2 regions of the Sporosarcina pasteurii genome follow, and region 1 is predicted to be linked to the other one. Evidence: a T-box and tRNA genes for the amino acid it is inferred to sense, from the RefSeq annotation. Region 1 holds a T-box; the other holds one or more tRNA genes.
The links. A T-box is a leader RNA that pairs with one kind of tRNA and senses whether it is charged. The one in region 1 lies ahead of trpS (tryptophan--tRNA ligase), so its partner is inferred to be a tRNA-Trp.
Positions count from the first base shown of each region.

Region 1 (5,913 bases):
CGATTGAGGATGCTGGTATTACAGCGGAAGAGATTGATTTAATTCTAGTTGCGACTGTTACGCCAGATCGTCCATTTCCATCCGTTGCGACGATGTTACAAGAACAGCTCGGAGCGAAAAATGCAGCAGCAATGGATCTTTCGGCAGCATGTGCCGGATTTATGTATGGTCTTGTAACAGCAAAACAGTTTATTGAGACAAATACGTATCAAAACGTGCTTGTTGTTGGGGTTGAAAAACTATCGAAAATCACAGACTGGGAAGACCGTAATACTGCCGTCCTATTCGGTGATGGAGCTGGTGCAGCAATTGTTGGTGCAGTCAGTGAGGGCCGCGGAATCTTATCATTCGAACTTGGCGCAGATGGTTCGGGTGGAAAGCATTTATACCAAGATGATAAGCTTGTCATGAATGGCCGTGAGGTATTTAAATTTGCTGTTCGTCAAATGGGAGAATCAGCTGTAAATGTAATTGAAAAAGCGGGACTTTCAAAAGAAGATGTAGATTATTTAATTCCTCATCAGGCAAACATTCGAATTATGGAAGCTTCGCGTGAGAGATTGGAATTACCGATTGAAAAAATGTCGAAAACAATCCAGAAATACGGTAATACTTCAGCAGCATCTATCCCTATTTCTCTTGTCGATGATTTAGCCGAGGGAAAAATAAAAGACGATGATGTCTTAGTTTTCGTCGGGTTTGGCGGAGGCTTAACTTGGGGCGCTGTGTGTATGAGATGGGGAAAATAAAGCAAATCGACTATACTAATAAATGGTCCAATATTTATTGAAAGGAAGTATAAAAATGAATGTACGACGTGTAGTTGTAACAGGAGTTGGCGCAGTATCACCAGTAGGAAATACTGCAGAAGAATCTTGGAAATCCGTCATTAGCGGAGAGTCTGGGATTGGTTTATTAACAAGGCTTGATAGCGAACAATTCCCAGTGAAAGTTGCTGCAGAAGTTAAAAACTTTGATATTGAACAATATATTGAAAGAAAAGAAGCACGTAAAATGGACCGCTTTACGCATTATGCACTTGCTGCTTCGATTATGGCAATGGAAGATGCAGGTCTAGAAAATTTAGATGAAGAACTTGCTTTAAAAACCGGTGTCTGGATTGGTTCCGGGATTGGCGGCATGGAAACGCATGAACAACAATTTGAGATGTTCCAAAAGAGAGGATATCGCAGAGTAAGTCCATTTTTCGTTCCGATGATGATTCCAGATATGGCATCTGGTCAAGTATCTATCCATTTTGGCGCGAAAGGCATCAACTCTTGTTCGGTAACTGCGTGTGCATCAGGAACAAATTCAATCGGAGACGCATTTGAAGTGATTCGTCGTGGTGATGCGGATGTCATGATAACAGGCGGCGCTGAAGCACCGATTACAACGATGGCTGTCGCAGGTTTTTGTGCGAATAAAGCACTATCATTAAATCCAAATCCATCAACGGCATCACGCCCATTCGATGCAGACCGTGATGGCTTCATTATTGGTGAAGGAGCAGGTATTCTTATCCTAGAAGAGTATGACCATGCTGTGAAGCGAGGCGCGAAAATTTATGCGGAAATCGTAGGGTATGGCTCAACAGGGGATGCGCATCACATTACTGCACCAGCTCCTGAAGGTGAAGGCGCTGCGAGAGCGATGAAACAAGCGCTTGAGCAAAGTGGTGCGGAACTTACTCAAGTAGGGTATATTAACGCACACGGAACGAGTACGCCGTATAACGATGAGTTTGAAACGAAGGCGGCAAAAACGGTATTTGGCGACCATGCTAAAAACTTAGCAATCAGCTCAACAAAATCGATGACTGGACACTTATTAGGTGCAGCAGGTGGACTCGAAGCAATCTTTACTGTAAAAGCACTTAAAGAAGGAATTGTGCCACCGACGATTAACTACAACACACCAGACCCAGATTGCGACCTCGACTATGTACCAAATGAGGCACGCGAAATGGATATTGAATATGCAATGAGTAATTCACTAGGTTTTGGCGGTCATAACGCATCACTAGTATTTAAGAAAATCTAATGAATCTAATAAAAGGTGAACCATTACAATGTGTAGTGGTTCACCTTTTTCGTCTAAATTTACATTGTCCATACATATAGTTAACTAAAAGATAAAGGAAGGTATACGTGACAAGATTTTTTATATTTTTAATTAGTTACGGATTACTTGTAATGAGTACCGCACAAATTATTATTTATTTAAACTATAGGACACTAGGTCATACATGGGATGCAGTGCTATATTACATTGTACGAACCCCTGATTTTGCGATTTTAGTAATATCGGCAGTCACGATGATTATTATCGTTTCCTTCCGAGGCCCATTGCGTCTTCCATTCTCTTCAGGGTAGCTGAAGCAATTTTATTCGCTTTTTCCGCGCCTTCGTCTAAGATGTCATCTAATTTAGAGGATTCGATTAGGTTGTTATAATTTTCTTGGATAGGTGTTAAGTGATTGATGACTGCTTCTGCAACACCTGCTTTAAAGTCGCCGTAACGTAAACCATCATACTTCGCAACGACCTCATCAATCGTTCGGTCGCTCATTGCTGCCTCAATTGCAAGCAAGTTTGAGACGCCAGGTTTATTTTCTTCATCAAATTTGACGATGCCTTCTGAGTCAGTCACCGCACTTTTTATCTTTTTCTCGATTTCTTTCGGTGTATCAAGTAAAGAAATCGTTGCTCGTTTATTCGGATCAGATTTACTCATTTTCTTTGTTGGTTCTTGAAGTGATTTAATTCGTGCACCTGTTTTTGGGACTCTAATTTCAGGAATCGTCAATGTGTTACCGTAACGACTATTGAAACGCTCTGCTAAGTTTCTTGTGAGTTCTAAATGTTGCGTTTGATCATCACCAACCGGTACGATATCTGTGTTGTACAATAGAATATCTGCAGCCATTAAGGGTGGATACGTTAGAAGTGCAGCTGAAACTCCTTCTTGCCCTTCGGATTTATCTTTAAATTGGGTCATACGTTCCAATTCACCAATATACGAAATACATTGCATAATCCAAGCGGCTTGCGCGTGTGCAGGCACCTCGGATTGAATAAATAAATTTGCTTTTTCAGGATCAATCCCGCTAGCTACATATAAAGCGGCAAGTGAACGAATGGTTTGGTGCAATTCTTTTGGATCTTGACGAACTGTAATGGCATGTTGGTCTACAATACAGAAATTACAATGGTATTCATGCTGCAGTTCTGTAAATTGACGAAATGCTCCGATATAGTTTCCGATTGTTACTGTACCTGTTGGTTGTACACCTGAAAAGATAGTTTTCATTTGAATTTCCTCCTTAAAAATTTCCCGATACCGACAACGTTTGATATATGAAATTGTACAAAGTCGGTTTGGCTTCCTATAATTATAAAGCAATGATGAAATTAACGTTATTGAAAATAAAAAATCAGTCATCCCTAAAAAAGGGACGACTGATTTTAGATCAACCGTGATACCACCCGAATTGCCGAAACGGCCACTCAAACTCCTTAACGCGGAGAAACGTAACAGACTACTGACGATGTGCAAATAAAACTGTGTTCATCTATTCAGCTCAGGAATCCAATTCATTTAATAAGGCTGCCTGTTCGCACCAACCACAGACTCTCTGTCCAGCCGTTATAAAATTACTCTTTCCTTCAATGCTTTTTATTTTTTGTGAATTAAGGAAAATACATTTATGTTGAATTGACTGTATTATAATGCGAAACTCATGGATATGCAAGAAAGAATGTTCATAAAGTCACTTTATCTTGTGCGAATTCCCTGTTAAACTGGTGAAATAGAAAGGATGTTGTCGAAGTGAAGAGAAAAAGTTGGTTCGCGATATTACTAGTCGCATGTATGTTAGCAATTCCTACTATAGGATATGCTGAGAAAAATCAAAAGATGGCAGATTTTACAGAACGTACATATGGTTTTGAAGAGATTGATAAACGAATTATCGCAACGTCGACTTTATTCCGCTATGACTCGGGTCTTACGTTTGAGTACCCTGATGCGGTTCGTGGCATATACGTAACTGGTCATTCAGCGGGGGGAGCACGTTTTCAAAATCTTGTTGATTTAATTGATTCAACGGATTTAAATGCAATGGTCATTGATATTAAAGATGATTTTGGAAATTTAACGTATATTCCTGAGGGAGATTCTTCGTTAGCAACGATGGATATTGGTAAATCTTATATTAAGAATCCGCGCGCATTATTAGAAGAACTAGAAGAAAAGAAAATTTATCCAATTGGTCGTATCGTCGTCTTTAAAGATACAGTGTTGGCAGAAAAGCGGCCGGATCTTTCATTTACAGAAGGTGAAACTGTTTGGAAAAATGGACGCAAGGAAGCGTTTGTCAATCCGTTTATGAAGGATGTATGGGATTATAATGTTGAAATTGCAATAGAGGCGGCGAAAATGGGCTTCCAAGAAATTCAGTTTGACTATGTTCGATTCCCGGAAGGTTTCGAAAAGCGCTTTGAGTCATTAGAATATTCTTACGGGGATTATGCAGAATCTGAACTTGATCCTGTACAGAGACGTGTTGAAGCTGTCACGGATTTTGTTGCTTATGCGCGTGAACAGTTGAAGCCTTATGGGGTAGAGGTGTCTGTGGATATTTTTGGCTACGCAGCGACGTTGACTGAAGCACCAGGAATTGGGCAGAACTTCTCGAAAATCTCGGAAAATGTAGACGTTATTTCTTCGATGATTTATCCAAGTCATTGGACTTCTTATTTTGGAATTGCAAAACCTGATTTGGAGCCTTATAAATTAGTAGCCGAATATGCAAAGGTTGAAAACGAAGTATTAGGAAAGTTAGAGAATCAACCTGTATCACGACCTTGGTTGCAAGACTTTACTGCTTCTTGGCTTGGTTCTGGAAATTACTTGAAATACGGGAAAGCTGAAGTGGAGGCGCAAATTAAAGCGCTCCAAGATAATGGAATTAACGAGTATCTTCTTTGGAATGCAGGAAATACGTATTCAACAGGCGTTAATTATAAACCATGATAGATAGTCCCTTACTTAACGACACTTAAGTGGGGGGCTATATTTTATTGTGATGTCCAATGCGTAAAGGTATATAATTTGGAACTTTTTCATTTTTGAAACGTTCTATTAGTAAGTAGATTTGTTTTTCAATATAAGGAGACTAAATGAGAATATGAGAAATTAAATAAACTGATGTTTATTTTTGGTGTGAACGGGTATAACAGATAGAGTAGAAAGAATTGATTGAAAAAGTGACAGGAAATCGACTATATTGCGAAAATGTGTCGATATGATATTATTTTTAAAGTTATTCAAAAAAACTGTTTTAATCGATGGTGAAATTGTGTATACTAGTAATAGAAAGTTTTAGTTTACAATAATTCTAATTTGAAGATAAAATACACAAAACGATTTGAAAGGAAGTGTCAGTGTATGATGGTAACATTATTTACATCACCGAGCTGTACGTCATGCCGAAAAGCAAAAGCATGGCTGGAGGAACATGAAATTCCGTATACCGAACGAAATATTTTCTCCGAACCTTTGAATATCGATGAAATAAAAGAAATACTGCGTATGACTGAGGATGGGACAGATGAAATTATTTCAACCCGTTCAAAGATTTACCAAAAACTAAACGTAGATGTTGAAAGTTTACCGCTACAACGTCTTTATGAGTTAATTCAGGAGCATCCGGGTCTCTTAAGAAGACCAATCATTCTAGATGAAAAGAGACTTCAAGTAGGATATAATGAAGATGAAATCCGACGGTTCCTCCCGCGAAAAGTAAGGGCTTACCAGTTACTAGAAGCACGACGTATGGTTAACTAATGATATGAAATAAAAAAGCTGATAGGGGAGACATTGTAAAATGCCATATACCTATCGGCTTTT
Region 1 is NZ_CP160452.1:2,302,266-2,308,178, reverse strand. Features, by position in the region: gene AB1H92_RS10930 (beta-ketoacyl-ACP synthase III) at 1-749, shown strand, start outside; gene fabF (beta-ketoacyl-ACP synthase II) at 805-2,043, shown strand; gene trpS (tryptophan--tRNA ligase) at 2,326-3,312, opposite strand; T-box leader at 3,451-3,681, opposite strand; gene AB1H92_RS10915 (putative glycoside hydrolase) at 3,832-5,037, shown strand; gene spxA (transcriptional regulator SpxA) at 5,455-5,850, shown strand.

Region 2 (5,913 bases), 410 kb from region 1:
AGTTGGGGTTAGCCCCTGCAAGAGTAGGACGTTGCTGGTCTCGCAATCCTTATCCACACATATAATGTGAATGGACAGACATTGATAATATTATTCCGCAGTAGCTCAGTGGTAGAGCAATCGGCTGTTAACCGATCGGTCGTAGGTTCGAATCCTACCTGCGGAGCCAATTGGAGAGCTGTCCGAGTGGCCGAAGGAGCACGATTGGAAATCGTGTAGGCGGTTTGCGCTGCCTCAAGGGTTCAAATCCCTTGCTCTCCGCCAGATTTTTAAAACAGTAACTATATACATAAAGGCCCCTTGGTCAAGCGGTTAAGACACCGCCCTTTCACGGCGGTAACACGGGTTCGAATCCCGTAGGGGTCACCATATTTACTATATGAAATAGTGCAGTACTACAAAGTATCGCAATTTTAACATGGAGGATTAGCTCAGCTGGGAGAGCACCTGCCTTACAAGCAGGGGGTCGGCGGTTCGATCCCGTCATCCTCCACCATATATTATTATCGCGGGGTGGAGCAAGTCGCATCACAACGAATGCGATTAGCACCGACGTGACAAAGTCACGAAAGGTGTCAAACTCATCATAAGCGTAGAAAGTCAATTTGATTTAATTCATATTATTGTCGCGGGGTGGAGCAGTGGTAGCTCGTCGGGCTCATAACCCGAAGGTCGTAGGTTCAAATCCTTCCCCCGCAACCAAATGGTCCCGTGGTGTAGCGGTTAACATGCCTGCCTGTCACGCAGGAGATCGCGGGTTCGATTCCCGTCGGGACCGCCATTTTTATAATAAAGGCTTAGTAGCTCAGTCGGTAGAGCAAAGGACTGAAAATCCTTGTGTCGGCGGTTCGATTCCGTCCTAAGCCACCATTTTTATTCGCCGGAGTAGCTCAACTGGTAGAGCAACTGACTTGTAATCAGTAGGTTGAGGGTTCAAGTCCTTTCTCCGGCACCAAGAAAACTCTTATTTAATATGGTGGGGTAGCGAAGTGGCTAAACGCGGCGGACTGTAAATCCGCTCCCTCAGGGTTCGGGGGTTCGAATCCCTCCCCCACCACCATTCTAGGGGCATAGTTTAAGGGCAGAATAGAGGTCTCCAAAACCTTTGGTGTGGGTTCGAATCCTACTGCCCCTGTTATTTTCTGAAATCAGAAACATTCCTTTATTAATCGTATTGGAATTATTTTTATGTTATGGCGGTTGTGGCGAAGTGGTTAACGCATCGGATTGTGGTTCCGACACTCGAGGGTTCGATTCCCTTCAGCCGCCCCATTTTTCAAGATATAAACATTTAATAGTATTATGGCGGTTGTGGCGAAGTGGTTAACGCATCGGATTGTGGTTCCGACATTCGAGGGTTCGATTCCCTTCAGCCGCCCCATTTTTTTGGGGTATAGCCAAGCGGTAAGGCAACGGACTTTGACTCCGTCATTCGTTGGTTCGAATCCAGCTACCCCAGTTATGCGGAAGTAGTTCAGTGGTAGAATATCACCTTGCCAAGGTGGAGGTCGCGGGTTCGAATCCCGTCTTCCGCTCCAATTTTATAGAGGCGGCATAGCCAAGCGGTAAGGCACGGGTCTGCAACACCCTTATCACCGGTTCGATTCCGGTTGCCGCCTCCAAATTTGACTTTATATGATCATTTAAATATTTCTTAGCCCGAGTGGTGGAATGGCAGACACGTCGCACTCAAAATGCGATGCCGTAAGGCGTGCCGGTTCAAGTCCGGCCTCGGGTATCAATAAAGACACAACTTCGGTTGTGTCTTTTTTTGATATAAATTATAAGTGTTTTATCTAATACTCGAAAAAGAAAAGGCTCCTAAAAGAAGGAGCCTTTTCCATAAAGGAAACTATCGGAAGCATTAGAGGATTGTTTGGAATGCTCTAGATGCAGATTAATAATTGGTTACAAAGTAAATAGGAAAAGGTTATTGGTTAGGCTATGTTTACCCTCTCATGCCTTCATTAAAATATTAATCTAGAATAGTAGAAGGCTGTTCTTTATGCAAAATCTTTGAGCACACTTCACCGCCATGAACATTCGTAAACATTTTCCCCGCGGCTGTTAATAGTTTAGCTGCTTCTTCCGTGTCCATAGAAGGACGCAGGAAGAACACATGAACAGCGGATGTTGTAATTTCAGAAACAGCAGTCCGTTTTGAATCAACAAAAGGGCTCCCGAAAGGACCGATGTTATCGGACAGAACGATCATATTATTCACATGGTTTAGACGTCCGTTTAGTCCTTCTAAAGTTGTTTTACTTGTTCCAATGTTAAATGCAATATCACCCTGAATACGCTGCGTGTCATAAATCCCCATCGGAATTTCATATTGCAAAGAGAAAAAATTATTCATGTCAACAGACGAATTAACAGGTTGTAAATAATTTTGTTTGCCTATTCTTCTCAGTAACGCTTCAATTGAAGAACGATAACGGCTTGGGTTTGCGCCAAATGCTTTCCATACTTCACGCCATTCCTGAACACCTTGAAATTCTGTGACTGCCTTGTCATCAAGTTCAAAGAAAAGTTGTTCTTGAAATAATTGTAAGCGTCCTTTTAGCATTTGAGGAGATTCTGAGACCGTAATTTTGGTATAATGGTTAAGGCCTATTTTAAATGCGGGCAAAGTCTTTACTATTTCTTTGTCTATACTTACTTTCAATATTATCATCCTTTATATAGTATCGTTTTTATTTTACCACAGAGGAGGTGTTTGGAGATGAATATACTCGAACTGCAAGAGGAAGTAAAAAAATATGCTGCTACAATCGGAATTGATAAAATAGGATTTACGACGGCAGCTCCCTTTCACGAATTAAGAAACCGATTAGTCCGTCAACAAGAACTCGGTTTTCAATCAGGATTTGAAGAAAAAGATATTAATAAGCGTACAGAACCAGCACTTCTTCTTGATAGACCAGAAAGTATTATAGCGATTGCAATCGCGTATCCTTCTAGAATGGAAAATTCTGTGCGTGGAAAAAAAGGAGAGCGGCGTGGGATTTTTTGTCGTGCTTCTTGGGGAACGGATTATCATATTGTTCTACGTGAGCGTTTAAAGTTACTGGAGGAGTTTATATTAGCCCGTGTACCGACCGCAAAGCTACGTTCTATGGTAGATACAGGAGAACTTGCTGACCGGGCAGTAGCAGAGCGGGCGGGAATTGGATGGTCAGGAAAGAACTGTTCAATTATCACGCCTGAATTTGGGTCGTATGTGTATTTAGGTGAGATGATTACAAATATCCCATTCGCACCAGATGAGCCGATGGAAGACGAGTGTGGAGACTGTACGTTATGTTTAGATGCTTGTCCAACGGGTGCATTAATACAAGGCGGACAGCTTAACGCGCAGCGCTGTATCGCATTTTTAACACAGACGAAGACATCGATTCCTGAAGAGTTTAGGGCGAAGATTGGAAACCGTGTATACGGTTGTGATACATGCCAAACAATTTGTCCGAAAAACAGGAAAAAGTATAACATGCATCAGGAAGCATTTGAACCAGAACCAGAACTTGTGAAACCTATTTTGGAGCCGATGTTGGATTTATCAAATCGCCAATTTAGAGAGCAATTTGGACATATGGCAGGATCATGGAGAGGGAAAAATCCGATTCAACGGAATGCAATCATCGCACTGGCACATTTTAAAGAAGAAGCGGCAATACCTAAATTAATGGAAATGCTATTAAATGATCAACGACCTGTTATGCGTGGGACGGTTGCTTGGGCACTTGGTAAAATTGGAACAACAGCAAGTTATGAAGCAATCCAAGCAGCTTTAGAAACAGAAGAGCATGCAGATGTTCGACTAGAATTAGAAAAAGCGCTTGAAAATTGGCAAGAAGAGACTCATATTTAGAACAGAGGAAGTGCTGAAATGGCAATACATGTGGCGTTATTTGAACCGCAAATTCCTGCGAATACGGGAAATATCGCGAGAACCTGTGCAGGTACAGGTGTAAAATTACATTTAATTAAACCATTAGGATTTTCAACAGAAGATAAAATGTTAAAAAGGGCAGGGCTTGATTATTGGCAGCATGTGGATGTCACATATCATGATGGAATTCGTCAGTTTATCGATGCTTATCCTGAAGGTAAGTTTTATTTTATCACGAAATTTGGACAGAAATCTTATGCGTCCTTTGATTATTCAAATTCAGAGGAGGATATTTTCTTTGTATTTGGGAAGGAAACAAAGGGATTGCCTGATGAAATTCTTGCTGAATATGAAGAGAACTGTTTACGGGTTCCGATGAATGACAATATACGTGCGTTAAACTTATCAAATACCGCCGCGGTGTTAGTATATGAAGCACTTCGACAGCAATCCTTTAATGGTTTGAAGTAATAAAAAAGGGCTTCCAATGAATCAGATACAATCATTGGAAGCCCTTTTTGTATACATTTGGACATCGCTTTTTTAATTCAGCAATAAAACCCATCTGATCTTCAGGTGAAATTTTCACGCTTCCTAGTAAGCTAGGCGTATAAAAGATTTCAATCGCATCTTTTGACGTTAGAATTCTGTACCCTGTCAATATATCTGAAGTCGGGGTGATTTTTGTGATTTGATCATACGGAATCCGACTTCTAAACGGTCCACCTTGCAAGAATAAAAAATCTTCGTAAAAAATATATTTAACATTGAACGTACTCCAAAGAATTAAACCTACTGTAAATAGAAACGTTGAAATTAATATAAGAACTGTTGCTAATTCGGCATTATCTAAAAATAGAGGCACTAATGCAACCACGCCAATGATCAGTGTGACAATTAACATGAACATAATAAAAAAAGTATCGACTTTTGAACGGAAAGTTATGAATATCACCCCCTATCATTAGCTACGGATTAGAACGAATTAAGTTTCATATATAAAAAGCAGATGGCGAAAAACAATTTGTTTTTCGCCATCTGCTTTATTCTTTGAGACTGCTCAAATTAAGTCGGCTGATTACCGCGCTTTTTCTTTTGGTTGGTACCAGGCTTGTCCTCGTATCCACCTGTAAGAATTGCTGAAAGGAATGCAACACAAACACCTAGAACTAAAATAAGTTTCATGACTTATCCCTCCTATGAGACAGCTGTTGTCTACTGTTAAGTATACCTCATATACTAGGAAAATGAAATATGCTAGATTTGTTTAATTGTGACATTTCTTAATGCGCTAAAAATAACAGTTGATACGCGAATAAGATTGCAAAAACGTAAAGAAGAATTGGCACTTGTCTCCATTTTCCTTTTACGACTTTCAAAATTGGATACGTGATAAATCCAAGCGCAATTCCAGTTGCAATACTAGAAGTGAGCGGCATCGTTAAAATAATTAGAAATGCAGGGAAGGCTTCGTCGAAGGATTCCCACTCTATTTCTTTCACAACACTAATCATTAAGCTTCCTACGATGATTAGTGCTGGCGCTGTAATTGCAGAAACGCCGGATAATGCACTTACGAGAGGCCCAAAAAAGGCTGCAATCATAAAGAGTATCGCTACTGTTAATGTAGTAAGTCCTGAACGTCCTCCTACAGCGACACCAGACGATGATTCGATATAAGCTGAAGTTGGGCTCGTCCCGAACATTGAACCGATTGTAGCGGCTACAGAGTCGGCCAGTAATGCATGACGTGCTTTAGGCATAGAGCCGTCTTTTTTTAATAAACCAGCTTGTTTTGCGACACCAATCATTGTGCCTGTTGTATCAAACATTGTCACAATGAGAAAGGCGAAGACAACACCGTATAAACCGTGTGAAATGACGTCTGAGACCGCTGTAATCGGATTCCAAACAATAATCCCTTCAGGTAATGTAGGCAGTTTCCATAAACCCTCTGTGAATGATAATTGGCCCGTAAAAACGGCAACGATACCAGTTACAATCATTCCGATAAAAATTGA
Region 2 is NZ_CP160452.1:2,712,321-2,718,233, reverse strand. Features, by position in the region: rRNA gene rrf (5S ribosomal RNA) at 1-40, shown strand, start outside; tRNA gene AB1H92_RS13120 (tRNA-Asn) at 95-169, shown strand; tRNA gene AB1H92_RS13115 (tRNA-Ser) at 173-264, shown strand; tRNA gene AB1H92_RS13110 (tRNA-Glu) at 295-369, shown strand; tRNA gene AB1H92_RS13105 (tRNA-Val) at 421-496, shown strand; tRNA gene AB1H92_RS13100 (tRNA-Met) at 628-702, shown strand; tRNA gene AB1H92_RS13095 (tRNA-Asp) at 706-781, shown strand; tRNA gene AB1H92_RS13090 (tRNA-Phe) at 795-870, shown strand; tRNA gene AB1H92_RS13085 (tRNA-Thr) at 880-955, shown strand; tRNA gene AB1H92_RS13080 (tRNA-Tyr) at 976-1,060, shown strand; tRNA gene AB1H92_RS13075 (tRNA-Trp) at 1,065-1,135, shown strand; tRNA gene AB1H92_RS13070 (tRNA-His) at 1,197-1,272, shown strand; tRNA gene AB1H92_RS13065 (tRNA-His) at 1,306-1,381, shown strand; tRNA gene AB1H92_RS13060 (tRNA-Gln) at 1,388-1,459, shown strand; tRNA gene AB1H92_RS13055 (tRNA-Gly) at 1,464-1,538, shown strand; tRNA gene AB1H92_RS13050 (tRNA-Cys) at 1,549-1,622, shown strand; tRNA gene AB1H92_RS13045 (tRNA-Leu) at 1,658-1,738, shown strand; gene AB1H92_RS13040 (B3/4 domain-containing protein) at 1,976-2,668, opposite strand; gene queG (tRNA epoxyqueuosine(34) reductase QueG) at 2,726-3,871, shown strand; gene trmL (tRNA (uridine(34)/cytosine(34)/5-carboxymethylaminomethyluridine(34)-2'-O)-methyltransferase TrmL) at 3,890-4,363, shown strand; gene AB1H92_RS13025 (PH domain-containing protein) at 4,395-4,847, opposite strand; gene AB1H92_RS13020 (NCS2 family permease) at 5,176-5,913, opposite strand, start outside.
Region 2: it encodes a tRNA-Trp, which carries the amino acid that the T-box ahead of trpS (tryptophan--tRNA ligase) is inferred to sense. The anticodon was not compared.